DNA from 2 places in the Streptomyces sp. GB4-14 genome. Region 2 is predicted to be linked to the other one. Evidence: riboswitches for the same ligand, from Rfam matches in the RefSeq annotation. Region 2 holds a riboswitch; the other holds the start of a gene.
What was found. A riboswitch is a leader RNA that binds a small molecule or an ion and turns the genes downstream of it on or off. The one in region 2 is predicted to bind S-adenosylmethionine.
Positions count from the first base shown of each region.

Region 1: it holds a riboswitch for S-adenosylmethionine, as region 2 does, so the genes downstream of both, ELQ39_RS23555 (aminotransferase class V-fold PLP-dependent enzyme) here and thrC (threonine synthase) in region 2, are expected to answer to the same signal.

Region 1 covers NZ_RZHO01000002.1:4,882,977-4,897,326, forward strand. Annotated here, with positions in the region: gene qcrB (cytochrome bc1 complex cytochrome b subunit) at 1-535, shown strand, start outside; gene trpD (anthranilate phosphoribosyltransferase) at 687-1,751, shown strand; SAM riboswitch class IV at 1,824-1,940, shown strand; gene ELQ39_RS23555 (aminotransferase class V-fold PLP-dependent enzyme) at 2,113-3,483, shown strand; gene ELQ39_RS23560 (Lrp/AsnC family transcriptional regulator) at 3,586-3,867, opposite strand; gene ELQ39_RS23565 (rhomboid family intramembrane serine protease) at 3,864-4,601, opposite strand; gene ELQ39_RS23570 (hypothetical protein) at 4,757-4,996, shown strand; gene ELQ39_RS23575 (NYN domain-containing protein) at 5,100-6,443, shown strand; gene ELQ39_RS23580 (C40 family peptidase) at 6,675-7,715, shown strand; gene ELQ39_RS23585 (C40 family peptidase) at 7,928-8,941, shown strand; gene ELQ39_RS23590 (hypothetical protein) at 8,972-10,165, shown strand; gene ELQ39_RS23595 (glycosyltransferase 87 family protein) at 10,236-11,471, opposite strand; gene ELQ39_RS23600 (glycosyltransferase family 4 protein) at 11,593-12,735, shown strand; gene ELQ39_RS23605 (AMP-dependent synthetase/ligase) at 12,864-14,350, opposite strand, start outside.
Region 2 covers NZ_RZHO01000002.1:3,569,228-3,583,577, forward strand. Annotated here, with positions in the region: gene ELQ39_RS17735 (ROK family protein) at 1-764, opposite strand, end outside; gene ELQ39_RS17740 (extracellular solute-binding protein) at 880-2,148, shown strand; gene ELQ39_RS17745 (DUF3263 domain-containing protein) at 2,158-2,400, shown strand; gene otsB (trehalose-phosphatase) at 2,490-3,350, opposite strand; gene ELQ39_RS17755 (alpha,alpha-trehalose-phosphate synthase (UDP-forming)) at 3,361-4,749, opposite strand; gene ELQ39_RS17760 (glucosyl-3-phosphoglycerate synthase) at 4,856-5,824, opposite strand; SAM riboswitch class I at 5,964-6,110, shown strand; gene thrC (threonine synthase) at 6,128-7,417, shown strand; gene ELQ39_RS17770 (ubiquitin-like small modifier protein 1) at 7,507-7,782, shown strand; gene ELQ39_RS17775 (cold-shock protein) at 8,213-8,416, shown strand; gene groL (chaperonin GroEL) at 8,850-10,472, shown strand; gene ELQ39_RS17785 (NADH:flavin oxidoreductase) at 10,690-11,817, shown strand; gene ELQ39_RS17790 (hypothetical protein) at 12,067-12,636, opposite strand; gene murQ (N-acetylmuramic acid 6-phosphate etherase) at 12,685-13,620, opposite strand; gene ELQ39_RS17800 (MurR/RpiR family transcriptional regulator) at 13,708-14,350, opposite strand, start outside.

The DNA.
Region 1 (14,350 bases), 1.3 Mb from region 2:
CGAGCACCACATCCTGGACCGCCCGCGCAACGCCCCGACGCGCACCGCGTTCGGTGTCGCCTGGATGACGCTGTACTTCGTGCTCCTCATCGGCGGCGGCAACGACATCTGGGCCACGCACTTCCACCTGTCGATCAACGCCATCACCTGGTTCGTCCGGATCGCGTTCTTCGTCGCCCCGGTCGTGGCGTTCGTCGTCACCAAGCGGATCTGCCTCGGCCTGCAGCGCCGGGACAAGGAGAAGGTGCTGCACGGCCGCGAGTCGGGCATCATCAAGCGCCTGCCGCACGGTGAGTTCATCGAGGTCCACGAGCCGCTCAGCCAGGAGCAGCTGTACACCCTCACCGCGCACGAGCAGCCCAAGCCGCTCGAGCTCGGTCCGGAGGTCGACGAGAACGGCGTCCGGCGCAAGGTGAAGGCCAGCGAGAAGCTGCGCGCGAAGCTCAGCAAGGGCTTCTACGGCGAGGAGTCGCAGATTCCGAAGCCGACCGTCGAGGAGTACAAGGAGATCACGAGCGGCCACGGCCACCACTGATCCCCGGAGCTTCTCCACACGTCGCCACACGACAGCGAAGGGCCCCCGTCCGTTCTGCGGACGGGGGCCCTTCGCCGTGCTCGCGGCTGGATAGGGTGGGTGCGGGACCCGTCCGGTCCCCGAGGACCCGCTACGACCGTCAGGAGCGACCATGAGCGCTGTGACCCCCGCTGGAGGCGACACCGCGGCGGGCCGCTCCTGGCCCGCCCTGCTGAACACCCTCCTGGACGGCCGGGACCTGACCGCCGACGAGGCCGCCTGGGCGATGGACCTGATCATGCGCGGCGAGGCGACCGACGCGCAGATCGCCGGGTTCGCGGTGTCCCTGCGGGCCAAGGGCGAGACCGTCGACGAGATCACCGGCTGCGTGCGGGCGCTCTACGACCACGCCAACGTCATTGAGGTGCCCGGCGCCACCGTCGACATCGTCGGCACCGGCGGCGACGGCGCCAGGACGGTGAACATCTCCACCATGTCCTCGATCGTGGTCGCCGGCACCGGTGCGAAGGTCGTCAAGCACGGCAACCGCGCCGCGTCCTCCGCCTCCGGCGCCTCCGACGTGCTGGAGAAGCTGGGCGTCAACCTCGACCTGACCCCGCGCCGGGTCGCCGAGGTCGCCGAGGAGGCCGGCATCACCTTCTGCTTCGCGGTGAGGTTCCACCCGGCGCTGCGCCATGTGGCCGCCGCCCGCGGCCAGCTCGGCGTCCGCACCGTGTTCAACTTCCTCGGCCCGCTCGCCAATCCGGCGAAGGTCCGGGCGCAGGCCGTCGGCGTCGCCGACGCACGGATGGCGCCCATCATGGCCGGGGTGTTCGCCGGGCGCGGCAACTCCACCCTGGTGTTCCGGGGCGACGACGGCCTCGACGAGCTGACCACCACCGGCACCTCCAAGGTGTGGGTGGTCCGCGACGGCAAGGTCACCGAGGAGACCTTCGACCCGCGCGACGTCGGCATCGAGCTGGTCCCGGTGGAGGCGCTGCGCGGCGCCGACGCCTCCTACAACGCCGAGGTCGCCCGCCGGCTGCTGGACGGCGAGCGGGGCCCCGTACGGGACGCGGTGCTGCTGAACTCCGCGGCGGCGCTGGTGGCCCTGGAGCCCGGCGCCGGCACGCTCACCGAGCAGCTCCGCGCCGGGATGGAGCAGGCCGCCGAGTCCATCGACTCCGGCGCCGCCAGGCGCGTCCTCGAACGCTGGGTCGCCGTCACCAACGCGTAGGCGCCGTACGGCCGTCCCGCCATCCGGATACGGGTTGCGGGGCGGCCGTCGCCTCGGTTACGTTCCCTCTCAGGTCATGAGTGACAGCCATCAGGCCCCGGCCGGCTGTCCGGCAACCCTCCGTCCGTGGCGGGGTGCCCCGGGTGAGGACCAGGCCGTGAGCAGCAGGGCTCACGGCAAGCGCGGACCCCTCGCACACCAGGGGTCCTGGTCGTCGAGGAGTCTTCTGTGAGCAAGCGAATGCGCTAGGGCGTCGAGCCCCGCCTCCGCATCCCCTTCCACTCTTCACCTCCGCGCCGGAGCGCCGCCGTCGTGCCGTCCGCCCGCGCGAGGATCCGCCCTGCCCTCCGGGAGTCCCGTCATGCCTGCCGCCGCCGCCACCGTCGCCGCCGAGCCGTCCGTCCGCGCCCCGCTGCCCGTCCTCGGCCGGGACGTCGCCGTCCCCCTCGTCACCGGCGGCGAGGTCACCTACGCCGCCCTCGACTACGCCGCCAGCGCCCCCGCCCTGCAGCGGGTCTGGGACGACGTGGCCGCCTACGCCCCGTACTACGGCAGCGTCCACCGCGGCGCGGGCTATCTCTCCCAGCTCTCCACCGACCTGTTCGAGAACGCCCGCCGTACCGTCGCCGAGTTCCTGGACTGCCGCGCCGACGATCACCTGGTGTTCACGCGCTCCACCACCGACTCCCTCAACCTGCTCGCCGCCGCCCTGCCCGACGGCTGCGAGGTGTTCGTCTTCGAGACCGAGCACCACGCCGCGCTGCTGCCCTGGCAGCGGGCGGGCCGGGTGACCGTCCTCGACGCCCCCGACAGCCCCGCGCAGGCCGTCGCGACCCTGGAGCGCGCCCTCGCCGACCGCGACCCCTACGGGCCGGCGCTGGTCTGCGTCACCGGCGCCTCCAACGTCACCGGCGAACTGTGGCCGGTCCGCGAACTCGCCGCCGCCGCGCACGCGCACGGCGCCCGGATCGTGCTGGACGCCGCCCAGCTCGCCCCGCACCGCGCGGTCGGCGTGCGCGACCTCGACGTCGACTGGGTCGCCTTCTCCGGGCACAAGCTGTACGCCCCCTTCGGTTCCGGAGTGCTGGCCGGCCGCGCCGACTGGCTGCGCGAGGCCGAGCCCTACCTCGCCGGCGGCGGCGCCAGCCGCACGGTCGCCCGGCGCGCGGACGGGGGAGTGGACGTGCGGTGGCACGAGACCGCCGCCCGCCACGAAGCCGGCTCGCCCAACGTCATCGGCGCCTACGCCATCGCCTCCGCCTGCAAGGCGCTCACCGAAGCCGGGTTCGACGCGCTGGCCGCGCGGGAGGACGCCCTGGTGCGCGCGGTGCGGGAGGGGCTGGCGGACGTGCCGGAGGTACGGTTCCTGTCCCTGTTCGGCGACGACGCGCCGCGCGTGGGGGTGCTGTCCTTCGTGGTCGACGGCTGGAACAGCTCCCACTTCGCGGCGGCGCTGTCCGCGGAGTACGGCATCGGCGTACGGGACGGTCTGTTCTGCGCGCACCCGCTGGTGCGGAGGCTGCTGGGCGGCGACACGGGCGGCGCGGGGGAGTGCGGGGCGCCGGAGGCGGGGGCGCTCAACGCGATCCGGGTCAGCTTCGGGGCCGGGACGCCGGAGGAGCACGTCGCACGGTTCGTGCGGGCGGTGCGGGAGCTCGTGCGGGACGGGGCGCGGTGGAAGTACCGGACGGTGGACGGCCGGTGCGTGCCCGACACCTCGGGACGCGCCTGACCCTTCTCCGGCCCTGGCGGGCCCCCTCCGCGAACGCCGGACGGGATGGGACCGGCCCTTCCGGCGTTCGAGGGGCGGGGTCCGGGGCGGGGCCCCGGAAGGTCAGTTGTCCAGCCCGATGGCGAACGCCGCCTCCAGGTCGTGCTGGGAGTACGTCCGGAACGCCACATGCGTGTCCGTGCCCTCCACACCCGGGATCTTGCTGATCCTGCCGGGGATGACCTCGGCCAGATCCTCGTGCTCCCGCACCCGCACCATGGCGATCAGGTCGTACGTGCCGGTGACGGAGAAGACCTCGCTGACGCTGTCCAGCGCGGCGATCTGTTCCGCGATCTCGGGGATCCGGTCCACGCTGGTCTTGATGAGGACGATCGCGGTGATCACGGCTGGTTCTCTCCCTCGGGGGCCGGAGCAGGGGCGGACTTCACTGTAGTCGCCCCGCCGCGCCACACCCACGCGCAGCCGAACCCCAGCGCGAAGCCCATCAGGTGCGCCAGATAGGCCACCCCGGGCCCGCCCTCCGGCGTGCGCCCGGCCGCCGCCCACTGCAGGGCCGCCCAGAACGGCAGCACCGCCCACGCGGGCAGCCGTACCGGCAGGAAGAAGGCGAACGGCAGGAGACTGGTGACCCGCCCGCGGGGGAACTGGAAGAGGAACGCCCCGAGCAGCGCCGAGATCGCCCCCGAGGCCCCGACCAGGGACCGCTCGGAGCCGGCGTTGACGGCCGCGTACCCCAGCAGGGCGAGGTAGCCGCAGCCGGCGTAGCAGACGGCGAACCGCACCCGGCCCATCCGTGCCTCGGTCATCGGCCCGAACACGTGGAGGAACAGCATGTTGCCCAGCAGATGCACCCAGCTGCCGTGCACGAAGAGCGCCGTGACGGGGGTGAGGACGGCCGCGGGGGACCCGTCGAACAGGTCTGCGGGGATCACTCCCCAGCGGCGGAAGTAGTCCCGCTGGGCGGCGAGCAACTCCTCACCGGAGCCGTGCGCCGGGTGCAGCCCCGAGGCCGGCCCGATCAGGAAGACCAGGCAGCACAGCACGATCAGGGTGCGGGTGACCGGGGCGGGCGTGGTCCTCAGCGCCCCGGCGGCCGCAGCGGTCCAGTTGCGGATCATGGGTACAGAGCATGACGTAACCGGACGCAACCGTGCGGATCGCCTCGCCGCCGTGGACGGGCGGGCGGCGCGGGCCCGGCAGGCCGTAGGGTTACGAGCCACACGCACCGGCCGCCCGGTGCGTCAAGGACACTGGAGAAAGGCGAACAGCCACGATGACGGTTCCCCTGCCGACCGACTCGACGCGGTGGCGCTGCACCCTGTGCGGCAACCTCACCCGCTTCGACGTCACCCGCTCGTCGAAGGTCGTCGAGTACGTGCACCTCGATCTGGCCGGAGAGCCCAAGGTCGAGGAGCGTGAGGTGCTCGATGAGACGATCGAGTCGGTGCGGTGCCGCTGGTGCAACGCCGTGGACCAGGTGGAACTCGTGGACAGGCCGGGCGCCGGTTCCTGAGACAAGGGGGCCCCTCCCGCTCGGGCGACGTCGGGAGTGGGGGAAGGCCCCGCTGACGGCGACCCCGCGGACGGGGCCGCACACGGGCATTGGGGTGTGACGGATGGTGGAGACCACAGGCGGGGGGCCGCAGGACGGCGCCGCCGAGGTGCTCGACCGTCCGCTGCCCGACGGGGTGCGCCGCAAGGTCGTCCAGATCGTCGCGGACGGCTTCGGCGGTCTCACCGTCGCCGAGCTCCCCGCGCAACTGCGGCAGTACGCCCGGTTCACCCCGAACCGCCGCGCCAAGTTCGCCGGCAACGCGATGGCGGCGGCGCTGGAGACGGATCCGCTGTTCCGGCAGCGGATCGGCGAGAAGCTCAGAGAGACCGAGCCGGAACTGACCGGCGCCCTCGACTCCGGCTCCCCGCCTCCGGCCGCGGACCCGCTCGACGTGGCGGCCGCGGCCTACGTGCTCCGCCCGCCGGGCTGGGTCAAGCTGGTCACCGCCGCCGGTGAGGAGGCGCAGCGCGCCGACGCCGAGCGCGCCGACGAGGAGACCCGCGCCGAGCTGGAGCGGCTGCGCGCCGAACTGGACCGTGCCCGTGAGCACACCCGCGCCGAGACCGAGCGGCTGCGCGCCGATCTGGACGCGGCGAAGAAGGAGACCGACTCCCTGCACCGCAAGCTGCGGTCCGCCCTCGCCGACGTCAAGCGCGGCGAGGCCGCCCTGCGCAAGCTGCGCGGCGAGATGGAGGCGGTGCGCGCCGAGGGCCAGGCCCAGGTGTCCGCCGCCGAGAGCGAGACCCGGCGCCTCAAGGCCCGGCTCGGCGAGACCGAGGCCGCCCTGGAGGCCGCCCGCCGCGCCGCCCGCGAGGGCCGCAGCGTCGAGGACATGCGCGTACGGCTGCTGCTCGACACCGTGCTGGACGCCGCCCAGGGGCTCCGGCGCGAACTGGCGCTGCCTCCCGTGTCCGTGCGGCCCGCGGAGACCGTGGACGCCCTGGAGCCGGGCCGGATGACCCCCAAGGACATCGCCGCCCGCGCGCTGTCCGAGGACGACCCGGCCGTCCTCGACCAGCTCCTCGCCCTGCCGCAGGCGCATCTGGTCGTCGACGGCTACAACGTCACCAAGACCGGCTATCCGCAGATGCCGCTGGAGAAGCAGCGGCTGCGGCTGCTCGGCCAGCTGGCCCAGCTCGCCGCCCAGACCGGCGCCGAGGTCACCTGTGTCTTCGACGGCGCCGAACTGGCCGCGCCGGTGCTGCTGGCGCCGCCGCGCGGGGTGCGGGTGCTGTTCTCCAAGCCGGGCGTCACCGCCGACGAGCTCATCCGCCAGCTCGTGCGCGCCGAGCCGCCGGGGCGGCCGGTCATCGTCGCCTCCACCGACCGCGAGGTCGCCGACGGGGTCGCACGCGCCGGCGCGCGCCCCGTCGCATCCGCCGTGCTCCTCAAAAGGCTTTCCTAGTATCTGATGCGCATCCGTCCCTCGTGCAACGTACAGGGGTAATGCCTGAATTGACGGAACCGTCACGCAACGTAGCGTCAAGACAGCGTCACTGCAGGTGAGTTGTCACGTAATAAACGCGCTGTAGCGGAGATTTTGTGCCCGGGGATTTGAACTGATCACAAGAGAATCACTAGGGTCTGCCTTCGAACCCTCGCTCGCGCGATCACTCTCGAGAAGGAGCTCGTCTCCGTGGCGTCCCACCGTCGTCCCAAGCAGCCGAGCCGCGCACGCGTGACTGTGCTCACCACCGCCGCCGCTGCTGCCGTCGTCATGAGCTCGCAGGCCGCCAACGCGGCCCCCGGCGAGAAGCCGAGCAAGGACGAGGTCAAGGCCAAGGTCGACAAGCTCTACGAGCAGGCGGAGCAGGCCACCGAGAAGTACAACGGGGCCAAGGAGAAGCAGGAGAAGCTCCAGAAGGAGATCTCCACCATCCAGGACAACGTCGCCAAGGGCCAGCAGGAGCTCAACGACCTGCGCGACGGCCTCGGTTCGATGGCCAGCGCCCAGTACCGCAGCGGCGGCATCGACCCCTCCGTCCAGCTCTTCCTCTCCGCCGACCCGGACGACTACCTCGACAAGGCGTCCACCCTGGACCAGTTGAGCGCCCAGCAGGTCGACTCGCTGAAGAAGATCCAGGAGAAGCAGCGCGAACTGGCCCAGCAGCGCGCCGAGGCCGCCGAGAAGCTGAAGGACCTGTCCTCCACCCGGGCGGAACTCGGCAAGAAGAAGAAGGAAGTCCAGGGGAAGCTCGCCTCCGCGCAGAAGCTGCTCAACAGCCTCACCGCCGCGGAGAAGGCGCAGCTCGCCGAGGAGCAGAACCGCGCCACCCGCGCCAGCGAGCGCGACGCCCTCTCGGTCAACGTCCCGGCCGGCTCCGGCCGCGCCGCCGCCGCCTTCGCCGCCGCGCAGAGCAAGCTCGGCACCCCGTACGTCTACGGCGCCACCGGCCCGTCCTCCTTCGACTGCTCGGGCCTGACCTCCTGGGCGTACGCGCAGGCCGGCGTCGGCATCCCGCGCACCTCCGAGGCCCAGACCGGCGCCGGCACCAAGATCTACTCGGTGGACCAGCTCAAGGTCGGCGACCTGGTCTTCTTCTTCAACGACCTGCACCACGTGGGTCTTTACGCGGGCAACGGCCAGATCATCCACGCCCCCCGCACCGGAACCGTCGTGCGCTACGAGTCGATGAACACCATCGGCGGCCCCTTCATGTTCGGCGTCCGCGTCTGACCCGACCGGCGTCCGCCCGACCGGACACCGCCCCGGGTGCCCCCGTTCGGGGGATTCCCGACGGCCCCGCACCCCCTCCACGCCCCGCCGCGACCCAGGTCAACGGCGGGGCGTCACCGTGCGTGCCGCCCTGGCCGTGGCTCCGCGGGCCGCCCCGACGGCTACTGTCTGCCGCGTTTCCCTGTCCGCCAGCGGAAGGAGCGCGACTTCCCGTGGGGTCCCATCGCCGTACCGCACCGTCCTCAGGGTCCGAGCGGAGCACCGCCCTCGCCCTGGGCCTGCTCTCCGCGGCCGCCACCGCCCTCGGCGCGGTACCCGCCACGGCCGCGCCCCAGGAGGACACCCGGGCCGAGGTCGACCGCCTCTACCGTGAGGCCGAGAAGGCCACCGAGGCCTACAACGCGGCCGACGAGCGCGCCGACGCCCTGCGCCGGGACATCGCCGACGCCCAGGACGGCATCGCCCGCAAGCAGCAGCGGGTCAACACCATGCGGGAGGCGCTGGGTTCGCTCGCCGGCTCCCAGTACCGCTCCGGCGGCCTCGACCCCACCCTCTCCCTGCTGCTCTCCGAGGACCCGGAGGACTACCTCCGGAAGGCCTCCGTCCTCGACCGGCTCGGCGTCCACCAGACCGCCGAACTGAGGAAGCTCCGCGGCACCCTGCGCTCCCTGTCCCAGGACCGCGCCGAGGCGTCGGAACGCCTCGGCGCCCTCGAACGCAGCCGCGAGGCCGCCGCCACCCACAAACGCACCGTGGAGCGCAAGCTCGCCGAGGCCCGCCGACTGCTGGGCTCCCTCCCGGCCGGCGAGCGCGCCGCCTGGGACCGCGCCTCCCGCTCCGGCCGCACCGACCTGCTCGGCCCCGCCGGCGCCCCGGCCTCCGGGCGCGCGGCCGCCGCCGTCGCCGCCGCCCGCTCCGCCCTCGGCAGGCCCTACGTGTGGGGCGCCAACGGCCCCTCCGGCTTCGACTGCTCCGGGCTCACCCAGTGGGCGTACGCGCAGGCCGGGGTCGCGCTGCCGCGCACCTCGCAGGCCCAGCGTGACGCCGGCCGGCAGGTCCCGCTGTCCGAGGCCCGCCCCGGCGACCTGGTCCTCTACCGCTCCGACGCCTCCCACGTGGCGATGTACATGGGCAACGGCCAGGTGATCCACGCCCCCTACCCCGGCGCGCCCGTGCGCTACGACCCGGTCGGCATGATGCCGGTCTCCTCGGTCACCAGGGTCTGACCTCCGCGGGCCCGCGCCCGTACCCTCGGAATGGTGGCCGGTCGAACGCGGGTGTCCCAGGCGGCGGTGGCGGCGTTGTGCCTGCTGCTCGCCGCCCTCGTGGGATGCGGCGGCGGCCCCGCCGTGGACGCCGCCCGCGCGGAGGTGCAGGCGCTGCTCGACCGGCGCGCCGAGGCCGTCCTCGACCGTGACGCCGCCGCCTTCGCCCGCACCGGAACCCGCGACGGCTTCGACAACCTGCGCGCGGTGCCCCTCGCCGACTGGTCGTACCGCGTCACCGCCCTGGACCGTACCGGCGACCGGGCCACCGCCGCCGCCGACCTGAGCTACCGCGTCGACGGCCACGACCGCTCCCCGGTCGTCACCGCCCGCACCCTGAGCCTCAGCCGGGACCGCGACGGCCAATGGTCGGTGGAGTCCGACCGCCCCGCCGAGAAGTCCGGCCAGCAGCTCTGGGACCAGGGCAGGGCGCAGGCCGTACGCGGCGAGCGCAGCCTGGTGCTGGGCGTCGGGCAGTCCGAGGAGACGCTGCGCGACTACGCCGACCTCGCCGACCGCGCCGTGCCCGCCGTCTCCGACGCCTGGGGCTCTCGGTGGGCCCGCAGCGTCGTGGTCCTCGTCCCGGAGACCCTGGAGGGCATGGCCGGCCTCCTGGGCTCGCCCCCGTCCTCCTACCGGGGCATCGCGGCCGTCACCACCGGCGCGACCGGAGGCGGGCCTACGGCGCCCGCGGACCGGGTGATCGTCAACCCGGACGCCTTCGGGCTGCTCGGCGATTCCGGACGGCAGGTCGTCCTCACGCACGAGACCGCGCACGTCGCCACCCGCGCCCACACCTCCGCCGCGACGCCGTTGTGGCTGTCCGAGGGGTACGCCGACTGGGTCGGCTACCGCGGCGCGGGCCGCACCCCCGCCGAGGCCGCGCCGGAACTCGCGCACGCCGTCGGGCGGGGCGAGGTGCCGGACGCGCTGCCCGAGGACGAGGAGTTCGGCTTCACCGGCGACGCGGACGGGCTGGCGCGTGCGTACGAGGGGAGCTGGCTGGCGTGCCGGATGATCGCGGAGCGGTGGGGGGAGGAGCGGCTGGGGGCGTTCTATCGCGCCGTGGGCGCGCACCGGGAGCGGGAGGGGGCTGTCGAGGACGCGATGAGCCGCGTCCTCGGCGTCACGCCGGAGGAGTTCACCCTCCAGTGGCGGGACTTCGTGCGGGGTGCGCTGCGGTGACGTGGGGTTTCGTCGGCGGGTGCGGGCCGTCCTCAGCCGGTCGCGCGGTTCCCCGCGCCCCTTCGGGGCGCTAGGACGACACCGGTGTGCGTTCCGGCCGGGAGGGGCCCGGAGCTGTCGGGATCTCGCGGCGGCCCGGCACCGTCGCGCACCACAGGGCGCGTGCCGCCAGGAGCGACGCCGCCACCAGGAGGCCGTTGCGGATCGTCAGCAGGGTGATGCCCAGCGCGTCGCTCGCCACCACGTGGCCGAACCACACGGGGAACTCGAGCACCGTGACCGGGCACGCGGCCAGCACCAGGGCCGCGGGGCGGCCCATGCGGCTCTCCCGGAAGCACAGGCAGACCGCCGCCGTCCCCACCAGCCACACCATGTACTGAGGGCTGATCACCCGGCTGGTGACCGTGAACAGCAGGACCGCCGTGAACGCCGCGTCCGCCCCGGTGTGCGGCGCGAACCGGGTCGCCAGCAGCCGCCACAGCACCAGCCAGGCCAGCGCGGCCCCGGTCAGGAACAGCGCCCCGGTGGACACCCAGCTCACGTACGGGCCGAGGAACTCCACCGAGCCGTAGTTCAGCAGCACCTCGCCGTCCCAGCCGTGGTGCCGCGCCACGTGGAACACCAGCGACCCCAGCGACTCCACCTCCGTGCCCCGGTCCCGCTGGAAGCCCAGGAACGCGAACGCGCCCGGCATCAGCACCGCGAACAGCCCGGCCACCACCACGCCCGTCACCGCCGCCGACGCCCACGCGGCCCGCCTGCGCACCGCGAGCAGCAGCAGCGCCGGCCACACCTTCAGCAGCGCCCCGAACGCCATCAGCGCGCCCGCCGCGCGGGGGTGCCGGCCGGCCGCCAGCAGCGCGGCCACCGCGACCGCGGTCACCATCACGTCGTAGCGGGCGTACACCGTCGGACCGAGCAGCGGCACGCCCGCCACCCACAGCCACGCCCCGCGCCGTGAGCGGCCCGTGCCGCGCGCCCCGCGCAGCAGCAGCGCCAGCGCCGCGGCGTCGGCCGCCAGCGCCAGTACGAAGAAGGCCGTGGCGTACTCCAGGAACGGCAGCACGGCGGGGGAGAGGACCGCCAGGGCCGCGGCGGGCGGGTACTGCCAGGTCACGTCGTCCTGGGGAAACGTTCCGGTGACGAGGACGTCGTACCAGCCCCGGTAGATCACCGACACGTCGCTGGTGACGTCCGGGCCCGGGAAGACCACCACCTTCAGCACGCACAGCAGCAGCGCCGCGCGCGTCGCGCCCCAGATCCCCAGCAGCCCTGCCAGAGACCCCCGTGCGGCCCTCGGTTCCACGTGATTCCTGCCCGTCCGGTGTGCGGTCGATGAGGGGCCATGATGTCCCGGAAGCCGGTGCCCATGCCACCGAGCAGCGCCGTGGCGGACGCGCGACAGCCGTTCGGTAGGGTCGGCGGCGATGCACAAGACCCTGATCGTCACCAACGACTTCCCGCCCCGTCCCGGCGGCATCCAGGCCTTCCTGCACAACATGGCGCTGCGCCTGGACCCGGAGCGCGTCGTCGTCTACGCCTCCACCTGGAAGCGCAACCGGGAGGGCCTCGAGGCGACCGCGGCCTTCGACGCCGAGCAGCCCTTCACCGTCGTCCGCGACCGCACGACGATGCTGCTGCCCACCCCTGCCGCCACCCGGCGGGCCGTGGGCCTGCTGCGCGAGCACGGCTGCACCTCGGTGTGGTTCGGGGCGGCGGCGCCCCTCGGCCTGATGGCGCCCGCGCTGCGACGGGCGGGTGCCGAGCGGATCGTGGCCACCACCCACGGCCACGAGGCCGGCTGGGCCCAGCTGCCCGCCGCACGGCAGCTGCTGCGCCGCATCGGGGAGTCCACGGACACGATCACCTACCTGGGCGAGTACACCCGCTCCCGGATCGCCCGCGCCCTCACCCCGCAGGCCGCCGCCCGCATGGTGCAACTGCCGCCCGGGGTCGACGAGAAGACCTTCCACCCCGGCTCGGGCGGGGACGAGGTGCGCGCGCGGCTCGGGCTGACCGACCGCCCGGTGGTCGTGTGCGTCTCGCGTCTCGTGCCGCGCAAGGGCCAGGACACGCTGATCCGGGCGATGCCCGCGATCCTCGCCGCCGAGCCGGACGCCGTCCTGCTGATCGTCGGCGGCGGCCCCTACGAGAAGGACCTGCGCCGCCTCGCCGCCGACACCGGCGTCGCCGCCTCCGTCCGTTTCACCGGCTCCGTCCCCTGGTCCGAACTGCCCGCCCACTACGGCGCCGGCGACGTCTTCGCGATGCCCTGCCGGACCCGGCGCGGCGGCCTGGACGTGGAGGGCCTCGGCATCGTCTACCTGGAGGCGTCCGCGACGGGCCTCCCCGTCGTCGCCGGAGACTCGGGCGGCGCCCCGGACGCAGTCCTCGACGGCGAGACGGGCTGGGTCGTCCCCGGCACGTCCCCGGCCGACACGGCCGACCGCGTCACCACGCTCCTCGCCGACCCCGAGCTCCGCGCGAGCATGGGCCGCCGCGGCCGGGAATGGGTCGAGGAGAAATGGCGCTGGGACCTTCTCGCCGACGAGTTGAAGACCCTGCTGTAACGCGAAAGCCGCCCTCGAAAAGGGCGGCTTTTCGCTTCAGGGGCGTGGGGACTGCGCGACCGGCCCCCACGAACCGGCATCCGCCGACGGCGGGCGCAAGCACCCCGGTCGGCGCTGCTGCACGCACATCACTTGGCGTAGATCGCCTCGATCTCGTGCGCGTAGTCCTTGGCCACCACATTCCGCTTCAGCTTCAGCGAAGGCGTGAGGTGCCCCGACTCCTCCGTGAACTGCGCCGGAAGAATACGGAACTTCCGCACCGACTCCGCCTTGGACACCGCCGCGTTCCCGTCGTCCACCGCCGCCTGGATCGCCGCCAGCAGATCCGGGTCCTCGCACAACGACGCCGCCGTCGACCCCTCCGGCTTGCCGTGCTCGGCGCACCAGCGGCCCAGGAACTCCTCGTCGATGGTGACGAGCGCGCCCACGAACGGCCGCCCGTCGCCGACCACCATGCACTCCGCGACCAGCGCGTGCGCCCGGATGCGGTCCTCGATGACCGCCGGGGCGACGTTCTTGCCGCCGGCCGTCACCAGGATCTCCTTCTTCCGGCCGGTGATCCGCAGGTAGCCGTCCTCGTCCAGAGTGCCGATGTCCCCGGTGTGGAACCAGCCGTCGGCCAGCGCCTCGGCGGTCGCGCCGGGGTTGTTCCAGTACTCCTTGAACAGGTGCTCGCCGTGCAGCAGCACCTCGCCGTCGTCCGCTATGCGCACCACCGAGCCGGGCAGCGGCTGGCCGACCGTGCCGATCTTCTGGCGGTCCCACGGGTTGAAGGCGGTGGCCGCGCAGGACTCGGTCAGGCCGTAGCCCTCCAGCACGCTGAAGCCGATGCCGCGGAAGAAGTGGCCGAGGCGCTCGCCGAGCGGGGCGCCGCCGGAGATGGCGTACTCGCCGCGTCCGCCCAGCACCGCGCGGAGCTTGCCGTAGACCAGCTTGTCGAAGACCTTGTGCTTGACCTTCAGGCCGAAGGACGGACCCGACGGGGAGTCCAGCGCCTGGCTCCAGGCGATCGCGGCGTCCGCCGCCTTGTCGAAGATCTTGCCCTTGCCGTCCGCCTGCGCCTTGGCGCGCGCCGAGTTGTAGACCTTCTCGAAGACCCGCGGCACACCGAGGATCAGCGTCGGGCGGAACGCGGCCAGCTCGTCGGTGAGGTTCTTGATGTCGGGGACGCAGCCGAGCTTGATCGGCGCCATCATCGGCGCGATCTGCACCAGCCGGCCGAAGACGTGGGCGAGCGGCAGGAACAGCAGCACCGAGCACTCGCCGGTGCGGAACAGCGGACGCAGCCGCTCCACGATGTTGCCGCACTCGGCGAAGAAGCTGCGGTGGGTGAGCACGCAGCCCTTGGGGCGGCCGGTGGTGCCGGAGGTGTAGACGATGGTTGCCGGGTCGTCGGCCTTGGCGGCCGAGGAACGCTCCTCGACCGTGTCGTCGCCGACGTCCGCGCCGAGGCGGCCCAGCTCGTCCAGGCCGCCGCCCTCGATCTGCCAGACGTTCTTCAGCGCGGGCAGCCGGTCGCGCACGGACTCGACGGTCGCCGTGTGGGAGTCGAGCTCCACCAGGCAGGCGGTGGCGCCGGAGTCGCCGAGGATCCACGCGACCTGCTCCGCCGAGC
Region 2 (14,350 bases):
AGCCCGCCACCGATGATCAGCGTGCGCGGGTCCAGCAGGGTGAGCGCGGTGACCAGCCCGTCGGCGAGCGCGTCCACGGCCTCCTGCCACACCCGCACGGCCCGCTGGTCGCCCGAGGCAACGGCCTTGGCGCAGTCCGCCGCGTCCGCGTCCGGGTCGCCGCTCGCCTCGGCCCACGCGCGGCTCACGGCCGACGCGGACGCGAACCGCTCGAGGCAGCCACGCTGACCGCAGGGGCACTCCGCGCCGCCGGGCCGTACGACGATGTGGCCGATCTCGCCGGCGAAGCCGTGCGCGCCGGCCTCGACCTTGCCGTCGATGCCGATGGCGCCCGCGATACCGGTGCCGAGCGGAACGAAGAGGAAGCGGTCGGCGCCGCGCCCGGCGCCGATGCGGCCCTCGGCGAGGCCGCCGGTGCGCACGTCGTGGCCGAGGGCCACGGGGACGCCGCCGAGCCGCTCGGAGAGCAGGGCGCGCAGGGGCACGTCGCGCCAGCCGAGGTTGGCGGCGTAGGCCGCGACGCCCTCCGCCTCGTCGACGATGCCGGGCACGGCGACGCCGGCGGCCGAGGCCGGTTCGCCGTGGGTGCGGATGCCGTGGGCGCGGAGCTCGGCCGCGAAGCCGAGGATGCCCTCGACCACCGCGTCCGGGCCGCGCTCGCGGCCGGTGGGGCGGCGGGCCTGGTGCAGCAGCTCGCCGTCCGCCCCGACCAGGGCGGCCTTCATCCCGGTGCCGCCCACGTCGAGGGCGATGACATGTTTCACGGGGAACAGTGTGGCCCGTGGACCCGCAAGAGGTCTAGTCCACTCACGTGGTGTAGACCTTGATCCGATAATCGGAACTACGGACGGCGCTGAGCGCCGGATCAGGGGAGAGCACGTGCGACGGCGGGTCAGGACAAGGACGATCGCGGCGGTGTCCGCGCTGGGACTGGCAGCGGTCCTGAGCGGATGCGGGGTCGGCGGCGCTTCTTCCGACGTGACCCTCACGCTGGTCGCCGCCGACTACGGCAACGGCGCGGCCGACAGCAGCAAGAAGTACTGGGGCGACCTGGTCGAGCGGTACGAGTCCGACCACCCCGACGTGGACATCGACGTCAGCGTCTACTCCTGGAACGACGTCGACCGCAAGGTCAAGGAGATGGTCGACGCCGGCGACCCGCCGGACATGGCCCAGATCGGCGCGTACGCCGACTACGCCTCCCAGGGCCTGCTCTACCGGGCCGGCGACCTGCTCTCCATTCCCGTCCAGGCGGACTTCCTCTCGCAGCTCTCCGCCGCGGGCGAGGTCAACAGCGTGCAGTACGGCATGCCGTTCGCCGCCTCCACGCGGCTGCTGTTCTACAACAAGGCCCTCTTCGCCGAGGCCGGGCTCACCCCGCCCGAGACCTGGGACGAACTGGTCGAGTGCGCCGAGGCGCTCAAGGCGAACGGGGTGAAGTTCCCCTACGCGCTGCCGCTCGGCCCGGAGGAGGCCCAGGCCGAGACCCTGCAGTGGCTGCTGAGCGGAGACGGCGGCTACACCGACATCGGCGGGACCTACGGCATCGACTCCACGGAGAACATCGAGACCGTCAGCTGGCTGCGGGACGAACTCGTCGGCAAGGGGCTCACCGGGCCCGTCGCGCCCGGCGAGCTCGACCGCGCGAAGGCGTTCGAGGCCTTCGCCGCCGGGGACGTCGGCATGCTGAACGGGCACCCCTCCCTGATGGAGATGGCGCAGAAGAAGGGCGTGAAGTACGGCATGGTGCCGATCCCCGGCGCCGAGGGGAGGACGCCGTCCACGCTGGGCGTCGCCGACTGGATGATGGCGTTCGAGAAGAACGGGCACCGCGACGAGATCGGGGACTTCCTCGACTTCGTCTACAGCGAGGAGAACGTGCTGAAGTTCTCCCGCGAGTACGACCTGCTGCCGGTCACCAACTCCGCGTCGCGGGCCATGGCGGCGTCGGGGCAGGACAAGGAACTCAAGCCGTTCCTCGACCAGCTGCCGCTGTCGGAGCTGTACCCGGTGGGCAAGATGTCGTGGGCCTCGGTGAACGCGGCGATCAAGCAGAAGATCGGGCGGGCCGTGGAGCCGGGGGGCAGTCCGGCGGGTGTGCTGGGGGAGCTTCAGGCGGCGGCCGTGCGGGCGGAGAGCGCGGAGTAGCCTGCCGGCATGGGTGAACGCGAGAGCGAAGGGCTGGGGCAGCTCGAGCGGGCGGTGCTGGCGCTGGAGCGGCGGGGGGCTGCCTCGCCGGGGGCGAAGGAGCGGGTGATCCGCGAGGAGCTGGGGCTGGTACCGGTGCGGTACTACCAACTCCTCAACGCGTTGCTCGACGACCCGCGGGCGCTGGCCCACGATCCCGTGACGGTGAACCGTCTGCGGCGAGTGCGGGAGGCGCGGCGCGCGGAGCGGTGACCGTGCCGAAGCTCCGCCCCGGACCCCGCTCCCCACACGCCGGAGGGGCCGGTTCCCGGCCCCTCCGGCGTGTGACGCGGAAACCCTCGTCAGGCGAGCCGCCCGGCCAGCGCCCGCAGCAGTCCCACCACCCCCGACGGACCGTCGACCACCAGGTCGGCACGCTCACGCAGCTCCGTGACCTCCTCGCTGCCGCTGCACACCAGCACACCCGGCGTGCCGGAGGCGCGGAGTTTGTCCACCGCCGTGAAGGCGGCCAGGTCCCCGAGGTCGTCCCCGGCGTAGAGAACCGACCCCGCCCCGATCTCCCGCGCGTACTCCAGCAGCGCGACCCCCTTGTCCATCCCCGGCGGCCGCAGCTCCAGCACCATCCGCCCCGGCTCCACGACAAGACCGTGCCGCGTCGCGAGGTCCGCCAGCGGCTCGCGAAGGGCCTCGAAGGCGGCCTGCGGGTCGGACGCCCTGCGGGTGTGGACGGCGACCGCCCGGCCCTTCTCCTCGATCCACGTGCCCTGCCACGCCCCCACCCGGTCCAGCAGCCCCGGCAGCTCGGCGCGGGCGGCAGCGACGCCGGGGTGCGGGGCTGGGGCGGTGACGGTACCGGTGACCGCGTCCCAGCGCTCGGCGCCGTAGTGACCGAGCACCACCAGGTGCTCGAGACCGGGCACGCCCGCGAAACCGCCGTGGCGGACCGCGACACCCGGCGGGCGGCCGGTGACGACGGCCACCGCCGCGACCTTCGGGGCGAGCGCGGCGAGCGCGGGCACCGCGCCCGGGTGGGCGCGCGCCTGCTCGGGGTCGGGCACGATCGGCGCGAGCGTGCCGTCGAAGTCGAGCCCGATCAGCGCCTTGCCCGGGCGGGCCAGAAGGGCGTCCAGTCCGTCCCGCCCGGCCTGCGTGGCGGGCGTCGGCAGGTCGCCGGGGTCCGTGGAATCCGTCTGACTGGCCATGCGCCCCAACCTATCCACGCAGTGCTTCGAGCTGGTCCAGGAACCACCGCGCCGGTGGCAGCGCGGTCGCCGCCGCGGCCAGCCGCTTGCCGCGTTCCGTGCGGTCCTCCGGGCGCATGGACAGCGCCTCGTGCAGTGCCTCGGCCGTCTGGACGACGTCGTACGGGTTGACGGTGATCGCGTCCTCACCGAGCTCCTCGTGGGCGCCGGCCTCGCGGGACAGCACCAGCGCGCAGCCCGCGTCGGAGACCACCGGGACCTCCTTGGCGACCAAGTTCATGCCGTCGCGGATGGGGTTGACGAGGGCCACGTCGGCCAGCCGGTACGCGGCCAGCGAGCGGGCGAAGTCGTCCTTGACGTGCAGGACGACCGGGCGCCAGCCGGGCGTGCCGTACCGCTCGTTGATCTCCTCGGCGAGCCGCTGCACCTCGGCCGTGTAGTCGCGGTAGACGGCGAGGTCCTGCCGGGACGGGTAGGCGAAGGCGACGTGCACCACACGCTCGCGCCACTCGGGCCGGTCGTCCAGCAGCTGCCGGTACGCCAGCAGGCCGCGCACGATGTTCTTGGACAGCTCGGTGCGGTCGACGCGGACGATCGTCCGGCGCCCCTCGCCGATCTCCTCGCGCAGGGCGGCCATCCGCTCGTCGACGTCCGCCTCGTGCGACCGGGCGCGCAGGAAGTCCGCGTCGGCGCCCAGCCCGTGCACCCCGATGCGGGTCTCTCCGAGCCCGCCGGCGAACCGCTCGCAGCACGCGGTGAACGCGTCCGCCCAGCGCCGGGTGAGGAAGCCGAGCCGGTCGGCGCCGAGCATCCCGCGCAGCACCTGCCGCGCGATGTCGTCGGGCAGCATCGCGAAGTACTCGGGCGGCGCCCACGGCGTGTGCGAGAAGTGCCCGATGCGCAGGTCGGGGCGCAGCTCGCGGAGCATGCCGGGGACCAGGGTGAGGTGGTAGTCCTGCACCAGGACGGCCGCGCCCTCGGCGGCCTCCTCGGCCAGCGCCTCGGCGAACGCGCGGTTGTAGGTCTCGTAGGAGGCCCACTGACGGCGGAACTCCGCGTCGAAGACCGGCTCCAGCGGGGTCTGGTACAGCATGTGGTGCACGAACCACAGCACCGAGTTCGCGATGCCGTTGTACGCGTCCGCGTGCACGTCCGCCGGGATGTCCAGCATCCGCACGCCGTCCTCCCCGACCCCGCGCCGCACGGCCTCGCGGTCGCCGTCGGACAGTGCCGAGCACACCCACAGGGCGCCCGACTCGGGGCCGATGGCCGAGAGGCCGGAGACCAGTCCCCCGCCGCCCCGCCTGCTCCTCAGCGAACCGTCGTCCGCGACCGCGTACGACACCGGCCCCCGGTTGGAGGCGACCAGCACCTGAGCTGCACCGAAGCTTGAAGCCATACGCCTCAACCTAGCCCGGCCCCCCGTGCCTCAAACGTGGCGGTGCGTCACACCGGCCGGCGGTGGACGAGGCCGGGCCACCCGGCGGCGGGGCGGGCCGTCGGGGTCAGGCCACCCGGCGGGCCTGGTACTCCGCGACGTCCCTCATCGGCGGCCGCTCCTCGGTGTCCACCGAGTACGTGCGGGGCTCGAAGGCGTCCCCGGTGCGCTCGAACTGGGTCAGCGACGGCCGCAGCAGATGCGCGCGGGCCAGCCGCAGCTGCGCGGTGCGGTAGATCGCGGCGGCCATCCGGCCCAGCGCCTGCCCGTCCTGGTGCCGGTGCTTGCGCACGCCCACGTCCACCTGGGCCAGCGCGTCCAGGCCCACCAGGTGCAGGGCGTCGACCAGCATGCCCAGCTCGACGCCGTACCCGACGGGGAACGGGAGCTGTTCGAGGAGGCTGCGGCGGGCCGCGTACTCCCCGCCCAGCGGCTGCACGAACCCGGCGAGCTGCGGCCAGTGCATGTTGAGCAGCGGGCGGGCCATCAGCTCCGTGACCCGGCCGCCCTGCCCGGCGCCCGCGCCCGTGGTGCTCCCGTCGGCCAGCGTCATCGGCCGGTCGTACATGGCCTTGACGAGCTGGAGACCGGGTTCGGTGAGCAGCGGGCCGACGATGCCGGTGACGAAGTCGGAGGAGAAGTCCCTCAGGTCGGCGTCGACGAAGCACACGATGTCACCGCGGGTGACCAGCAGCGACCGCCACAGCACCTCGCCCTTGCCGGGCACGGCCGGTATGCGGGGCAGGATCACGTCCCGGTGCACCACCCTCGCGCCCGCAGCCGCGGCCACCTCGGAGGTGCGGTCCGTGGAGCCGGAGTCGATCACCACGACCTCGTCGACCAGCGGCACCTGGAGCACCAGGTCGTGCCGGACGACGGAGACGATGTCGCCGACCGTGGCCTCCTCGTTCAGCGCGGGCAGCACCACGCTCACCGTCTGTCCGGAGGCCCGTTTCGCCGCCAGGATCCGGTGCAGAGGACGGTCGGACACCGACCAGGAGCGCTCGATCAGCCAGCGCTCGACTTCTTCCAGCACGGCGGACTCCTCACTGGCCGGGGGTGGTCCATCTCGGTGTGCGGACGGCTTCCTCCGCCGTCCGGGCCTTCGGTTACAGTCTTGAACAGCGCCGACGGACCCCGCATCCCGGGGGGTGTCGGGGCGCACAACTGAACACCGCTCATCCAGAGGGGCAGAGGGACACGGCCCGATGAAGCCCCGGCAACCCTCCAGTCGGTTCCTGTCACGCGACGTGGCGAGGCTCCCGGCTAGGGAAGGTGCCAAATCCGTCTCACGGCGAAGTGCGTCGTGAGGAAGATGAGGAGAAAGGGCCTCGCCTCCATGGCTGTGCAGACTGTTGCAAGCACCACCGACACCGCGAACTCCGTCGACCTGGGTCCCGCCGCCGCGCTGTCCTGCCGCGAGTGCGGCCACCGTGTGCCCCTCGGCCCGGTCTTCGCCTGCGAGGAGTGTTTCGGCCCGCTGGAGATCGCCTACGACTTCTCGGGTTACGACACCGAAGAGCTCCGCAAGCGCATCGAGGCGGGTCCCGCGAACATCTGGCGCTACGCGCCGCTGCTGCCCGTCCCCGCGGACGTGGCGACCAAGCCGAACCTGAACCCGGGCTGGACCAAGCTCGTCCAGGCCGACAACCTGGCCCGCGAGCTGGGCGTCACCGGCGGCCTCTACGTCAAGGACGACTCCGGCAACCCCACGCACTCCTTCAAGGACCGGGTCGTCGCCCAGGCACTGGAGGCCGCGCGCGCCTTCGGCTTCACCACGCTGTCCTGCTCCTCCACCGGCAACCTGGCCGGCGCGGTCGGCGCCGCCGCCGCCCGGGCCGGCTTCCGCTCCTGCGTGTTCATCCCGCACGACCTGGAGCAGGGCAAGATCGTCATGGCCGCCGTCTACGGCGGCGAGCTCGTCGGCATCGAGGGCAACTACGACGACGTCAACCGTTTCTGCTCCGAACTGATCGGCGACCCGGCCGGCGAGGGCTGGGGCTTCGTCAACGTCAACCTGCGGCCGTACTACGCCGAGGGCTCCAAGACCCTCGCGTACGAGATCTGCGAGCAGCTCGGCTGGCGCCTGCCGGACCAGCTGGTCGTCCCGATCGCCTCCGGCTCGCAGCTGACGAAGATCGACAAGGGTCTCCAGGAGCTGATCAAGCTCGGGCTCGTCGAGGACAAGCCGTACAAGATCTTCGGCGCCCAGGCCGAGGGGTGCTCGCCGGTGTCCACCGCCTTCAAGGCCGGGCACGACGTCGTCCGCCCGCAGAAGCCGAACACGATCGCCAAGTCGCTGGCGATCGGCAACCCGGCGGACGGGCCGTACGTCCTGGACGTCGCGCGTCGCACGGGCGGTGCGGTGGAGGACGTCACGGACGCGCAGGTGGTCGAGGCGATCAAGCTGCTGGCGCGGACGGAGGGCATCTTCGCGGAGACCGCGGGCGGGGTCACGGTCGGCGTGACGAAGAAGCTCATCGAGAGCGGGGCGCTCGACCCGTCCCTCACCACGGTCGTGCTGAACACCGGGGACGGGCTCAAGACGCTGGACGCGGTGGCCGGGACCGGGCTGACGGCGACGATCCGGCCCAGCCTGGAGTCATTCCGTGAGGCCGGGCTCGTCTGAGAGCCGCTCGTCCATCGTCCGCGGGCCGGCGGGGGTTGTTCGCGCAGTTCCCCGCGCCCCTGGGGTTGTCACCTGACCGGAGGTTCAAAGTGAGCGTCACCGTTCGTATCCCTACCATTCTGCGCACCTACACCGGGGGCAAGGCCGAGGTCACCGCCGAGGGCGCCACCCTCGGGGAGGTCATCCAGGACCTGGAGAAGAAGCACACCGGCATCGCCGCGCGCGTCCTGGACGACCAGGGCAAGCTGCGCCGGTTCGTGAACGTGTACGTCAACGACGACGACGTGCGCTTCGAGCAGGGGCTGGAGACGGCCACCCCGGAAGGCGCCGGCGTCTCGATCATCCCGGCGGTCGCCGGAGGCTGATCATTACCTTCGGTAATGATCGTTACCGAGCGTTTACGGCATTGCCCCCTCCGTGAGAGATCCGGAGGGGGCAATTCCATGGGGTTGAGCGCGGTAGAGTTGGGGAACGCGCTCCCGATCCAGAGATCGAGAACCCTGAATTCCTGCCGCAGACCCGACTGGATGTAGCCAAAGTGCGGGCTCCTTTCGCGGCTTTTGTCTCCTTTGCCCGGCCCGACTTGCCCTGAATTCTGGCGAATTCTTGCCACATTCCGGACCGGTGGCGTCCAGATTTCTCGTCCGATTGACCTGTTGCAGACGGCAGTTGGACAGATACATTCAGCCGCGGTCGACGCGTTCCGGCGCACGCCCCCAACCGTTGGGGGGTGAGGTCTGACCCGGGTCCGCGAAGTGTGGATCTGTGCAAGGGCCAGTAATAGGGGAGTTAGGCATGGCTCAGGGCACCGTCAAGTGGTTCAACGCGGAGAAGGGGTACGGCTTCATCGCGGTCGACGGTGGTGCGGATGTTTTCGTCCACTACAGCGCGATCCAGATGGACGGCTACCGCACCCTTGAAGAGGGCCAGCGGGTCGAGTTCGAGATCTCGCAGGGTCAGAAGGGCCCGCAGGCCGACATGGTTCGCGTCACCGCCTGAACGCGCTACCAGCCGCACGCGACATCTTCTGCCGGCGACAGGGCCCGCACCCTCCGGGGTGCGGGCCCTTCGTCGTGTCTCGTCGTGCCTCGTCGTGCCTCGTCGTGTCTCGTCGTGCCCTAGGCGCGCGCGCCGTGCGCGCCGTGTTCGCCCGAGGCTGAGCGCGGGCGCGAACCCTTGGTGCGACTGGCTCGTACGCCTCTCGGGGGCCTCTCGAATCCGGCGCCGCTCCGCGAGCGCGCCTTGCACTCTCCGGGGTCGAGTGCTAATCATTGGCGTTAGCACTCTGAAGGTGAGAGTGACAACGAAGGACCGGGTCGGTGAGGCCCGCCAGGCCGGGTGGTGCAAGGAACCACACGGCCGGCGAGCCGTCCGTCGCGGGCGCGGGCGCGGTCCGAAGGAATCACCCCCAGTCCTGGAGGGACCACTTCACATGGCCAAGATCATCGCGTTCGACGAGGAGGCGCGGCGCGGCCTCGAGCGCGGCATGAACCAGCTCGCGGACGCCGTGAAGGTGACGCTCGGCCCCAAGGGCCGCAACGTCGTCCTCGAGAAGAAGTGGGGCGCCCCCACGATCACCAACGATGGTGTCTCCATCGCCAAGGAGATCGAGCTCGAGGACCCGTACGAGAAGATCGGCGCCGAGCTGGTCAAGGAAGTCGCCAAGAAGACGGACGACGTCGCCGGTGACGGTACGACCACGGCGACCGTTCTCGCCCAGGCCCTGGTCAAGGAGGGCCTGCGCAACGTCGCCGCCGGCGCCAACCCGATGGCCCTGAAGCGCGGTATCGAGAAGGCCGTCGAGGCGGTCTCCGCCGCCCTGCTGGAGCAGGCGAAGGACGTGGAGACCAAGGAGCAGATCGCCTCCACGGCCTCCATCTCCGCCGCCGACGTCCAGATCGGCGAGCTCATCGCCGAGGCCATGGACAAGGTCGGCAAGGAAGGCGTCATCACCGTCGAGGAGTCCCAGACCTTCGGTCTGGAGCTGGAGCTCACCGAGGGTATGCGCTTCGACAAGGGCTACATCTCGGCGTACTTCGCCACCGACATGGAGCGTATGGAGGCCGTCCTCGACGACCCGTACATCCTGATCGCGAACTCCAAGATCTCCAGCGTCAAGGACCTGCTCCCGCTCCTGGAGAAGGTCATGCAGTCGGGCAAGCCGCTGCTGATCATCGCCGAGGACGTCGAGGGCGAGGCCCTGTCGACCCTGGTCGTCAACAAGATCCGCGGCACCTTCAAGTCCGTCGCCGTCAAGGCCCCGGGCTTCGGCGACCGCCGCAAGGCCATGCTCGGCGACATCGCCATCCTCACGGGCGGCGAGGTCATCTCCGAGGAGGTCGGCCTCAAGCTGGAGAACGCCACCCTCGACCTGCTGGGCAAGGCCCGCAAGGTGGTCATCACCAAGGACGAGACCACCATCGTGGACGGCGCCGGCTCCGCCGACCAGGTCCAGGGCCGCGTGAACCAGATCCGCGCCGAGATCGAGAACAGCGACTCGGACTACGACCGCGAGAAGCTGCAGGAGCGCCTGGCGAAGCTCGCCGGCGGTGTGGCCGTCATCAAGGCCGGCGCCGCCACCGAGGTGGAGCTCAAGGAGCGCAAGCACCGCATCGAGGACGCCGTGCGCAACGCCAAGGCGGCCGTCGAGGAGGGCATCGTCGCCGGTGGTGGCGTGGCCCTGCTGCAGGCCTCCCAGGTGTTCGAGAAGCTGGAGCTCGAGGGTGACGAGGCGACCGGCGCCCAGGCCGTGAAGCTCGCGCTCGAGGCCCCGCTGAAGCAGATCGCCGTGAACGCCGGCCTCGAGGGCGGTGTCGTGGTGGAGAAGGTGCGCAACCTGACCCCCGGCCACGGCCTGAACGCCGCGACCGGCGAGTACGTCGACCTGGTCAAGGAAGGCATCATCGACCCGGCCAAGGTGACGCGCTCCGCGCTGCAGAACGCCGCGTCGATCGCCGCGCTGTTCCTCACCACCGAGGCCGTCATCGCCGACAAGCCGGAGAAGGCCGCGGCCCCGGCCGGCGGCGGCATGCCGGGCGGTGACATGGACTTCTGAGCCTGACCCGTCAGGTTCGGACCCGTCCGAAATCCGGAGGGCGGCACTCCCGCAGTGGGGGTGCCGCCCTTCGGCGTGTCCGGGCGCCTCGGGGTGACCGGCGTCACGGGTAGGGGCGGGGAGGGGGCGGGAATGCTCTGCGCCTCGCGCGGGTTCGACGATGTGTGCGTTGTATGCACGTACACATACCGTCGAGTATCCGCGAGGAGATCCCCCGATGACCGTCGCCGCCTCCCAGACCACCGGACGTGCCGCCGAGATCCTGGCCCGGCCGGTCGCCCTGAACGGGCTGACCGTGCCCAACCGCATCGTCATGGCGCCCATGACCCGCCAGTTCTCGCCGGGCGGCGTGCCGGGGGACGACGTCGTGTCGTACTACGCCCGCCGGGCCGCCGCCGGGGTCGGGCTGATCGTCACCGAGGGCACGTACGTCGGCCACCCGTCCGCCGGCATCAGCGACCGCGTCCCGCGGTTCCACGGGGAGGACCAGCTGGCCGGCTGGGCGAAGGTCGCGGAGGCGGTGCACGCGGCCGGGGGCCGCATCATGCCGCAGCTGTGGCACGTCGGCATGGTCCGTGAACAGGGGAAGCCGCCCTTCCCCGAGGCGCCGGCGGTCGGCCCGTCGGGGCTGCGCCTGGACGGCACCGAGGGCGGCAAGGAGATGACCCGGGCCGACATCGACGACGTCGTGGCGGCGTTCGCGAAGGCGGCGGCCGACGCCGAGCGCATCGGCTTCGACGGCGTGGAGCTGCACGGCGCCCACGGGTACCTCATCGACCAGTTCCTGTGGGCCGGCACCAACCGCCGCACCGACGCCTACGGCGGCGACCCGGTGGCCCGCACGCGGTTCGCGGTCGAGATCGTGCAGGCCGTGCGCTCGGCCGTGTCGCCCGGCTTCCCGGTCGTCTTCCGCTTCTCGCAGTGGAAGGCCGACCACTACGACGCCCGGCTCGCCGAGACCCCGCAGGAGCTGGAGGCGATCCTCGCCCCGCTCGCCACGGCCGGCGTCGACGCCTTCCACGCGTCCACCCGCCGCTACTGGCTCCCCGAGTTCGACGGCTCCGACCTCAACCTGGCCGGCTGGGCCCGCAAGCTGACCGGCCGTCCCGCGATCACGGTCGGATCGGTCGGCCTGGACGGCGAGTTCGGCCGCGCCTTCCTCGGCGAGGGCGCCGGGCTGCGCGGCATCGACGACCTTCTCGACCGCCTGGAGCGCGACGAGTTCGACATGGTCGCGGTGGGCCGGGCGGTCCTCCAGGACCCGGAGTGGGCGGCGAAGGTGCTGGCCGGCCGCTTCGACGAGCTGACCGCGTACGACGCGGCGTCGCTGAGGTCGCTGAGCTGAGTCCGGCCCGGCTTCCGGGCGTGGCGCGGTGCCCCTCCGGCGGGGGCGCCGCGCCTTCGTGCCGCGTGGTCCGTGTCGGGCGACTGCCACGCGGGGGCGCGCGGCCGGGCCGGGTGACACGCCCGCCGCTCGAGGCGGGAGCCAAGGAAGACGAGCCGCACGCTCCGGGGGTGGCGGACGGCACCCATGAGACGCCCCGGGGGCGCCGCGCACCCCGTGCTGCTCAAGGTGGCGTGCGGCTCGCGCGGTTCAGATGTTGCCCATCGGTTCGATGTCCACGCGGACCGGGGTGCCCCATACCCGCAGGACCTCGTAGTCGGTGAACTCGTGGACGACGCGGTAGGCCATCGCCGGGCGGGCCGTGCGGAGCTGGGCCTTGACGAAGAGTTCCGCCTCCTGGCGGTCGCGGCGCGGGGTGCCGCACAGCTGCCACGCCTGGCCGTTCCACATCTCCGGCAGCCAGCGCTGCTGCGGCTGCGGGCGGTCGCCCCGCACCCCGTACCGGGACGGGGCGGGGCCGGCCGGGCGGGTCTGCGGGGCCGGGCCGTTGAACTCGGCGCGGCGGGCGGCACGGCGCCGGGTCTCGCAGAGCAGGCACAGGTCCGGGGCGCTCTCGTCGACCGGCCCGGTGGGGTGCTCGGCGCAGCGCGTGCTGGGCGGCGCCGTGGTCACGGTGTCCTCCAGCAGGTCCAGGGCCCGCCGCAGGTCGTTGCGCACCTCGTGCAGCCGGGCGTCCGGGGTGTCGGCGGAGAGCGCCTCGCCGTGCTCACCGAGCACACGCAGTGCCCGGCCGAGGGCGGTGAGCTGTGCGTGGTTCATGGTGGATTCTCCGGGTGGGGGACCGCTCCAGTATCCCAGCCCGCGCGGTCAGCTCCCCGCGGCCGCCAGCGCCGCCCGCAGATGTCCGCCGGCCGCGTCCAGCAGCCGGGCCGCCGTCGGTCCGTCCACCCCGGCCAGCAGCACCAGGATCGCGTTCTTGACCTCGCCGTCCGTGGCCGCGAGGGCGCGCTCCACGGCCTCGTCGTCGGCGCCCGTGACCTGGGCGACGATCCGGCGGGAGCGGGCGCGCAGCTTCTCGTTGGAGGCGCGCACGTCGACCATCAGGTTCCCGTAGGTCTTGCCGAGCCGGATCATCGTGATCGTCGAGATCATGTTCAGCACGAGCTTCTGCGCCGTGCCGGCCTTGAGGCGGGTGGAGCCGGTGAGGAACTCCGGGCCCACGACCACCTCGATGCCGTGCTCGGCCGCCGCCGCGAGCGCGCTGCCCCGGTTGCACGACAGCCCCACGGTGAGCGCCCCGCGCCCGCGGGCGTACGCGACGGCGCCGATCGCGTACGGGGTGCGGCCGGAGGCGGAGATGCCGACCACCGTGTCGTCCGCGGTGAGGCCGAGCGCGGCGAGGTCGGACTCGGCCAGCTCGGCGGAGTCCTCGGCGCCCTCGACCGGGTTCACCATGGCCTGAGGGCCGCCCGCGATCAGGCCGACGACCCGCGCCGGGTCGGTGTTGAAGGTGGGCGGGCACTCGGAGGCGTCCAGCACGCCCAGCCGCCCCGCCGTGCCCGCGCCCGCGTAGACCAGCCGCCCGCCGCGCGCCATCCGGTCCGCCACGGCGTCGATCGCGGCGGCGATCGCCGGCACCTGCTCGGCGACGGCGCCCGCGACGGAGGCGTCCTCGGCGTTCATCAGCCGGGCGATCTCCGGCGTCGGCAGCCGGTCGACGTCCGCCAGCTCCGGCCGGAACGCCTCGGTGGTCAGGGTCTCGAGCTGGGAGCGGAGATCACGGTCGCGGGAGGCGGAGGTCATGGGCGGTGTTCTTTCGGTCGGGGCCGGCGGCTCGGAACGGGGTACGGCGGGGGCGCGCACGCGACCGGTGCGCGGCAGGGTCCGCCCTCACGGACCCTTGCGGGTCGCCCGGTGCCGGTGCGCCAGCGCCTCGTACGACGCCGAGAGGGCGGGCGCCGCGGCGTCGTAGGTGCGCTGGGCGACACCCACGAACAGGCAGTCCACGACGAGCAGTTGGCCCGTACGGGAGGACATCGCGGCCGGGCGCAGCTCGCTCTCGCGGGCCGTGGACGTGGTCAGGACGTGGTCGGCGTACTGCGTGACGGGGCTGTCGGGGCGGCCGGTGACCGCGACCGTCGTGGCGCCGCGCTCGAAGGCCACCCGGAGCGGCTCGATGACGTCCCCGGTGGTGCCGGAGTGGGTGACGGCGATCGCCACGTCCCCGGAGCGCAGCTGCACGGCGTTGGTCACGGCGAGGTGCGGGTCGCTGTGGGCGTGCGCCATCAGACCTATGCGCAGCAGCTTCTGGGTGAGATCCTGGGCGACCAGTCCCGACGCGCCGACGCCGTACACATCGGTGCGGCGGGCGCCCGCGAGGGCGGTCACGGCGGCGGCGAGCTGGACGGTGTCCAGTCCGGCGGCGGTGTCGGCGAGGGTCTGCTGCTCGTCGTAGGCGAGCTTGGCGACGACGTCGGCGATGGGATCGTCCACGGCGATGTCCGTGGTGATCGCGGGGGCGCGCCCGGACTGC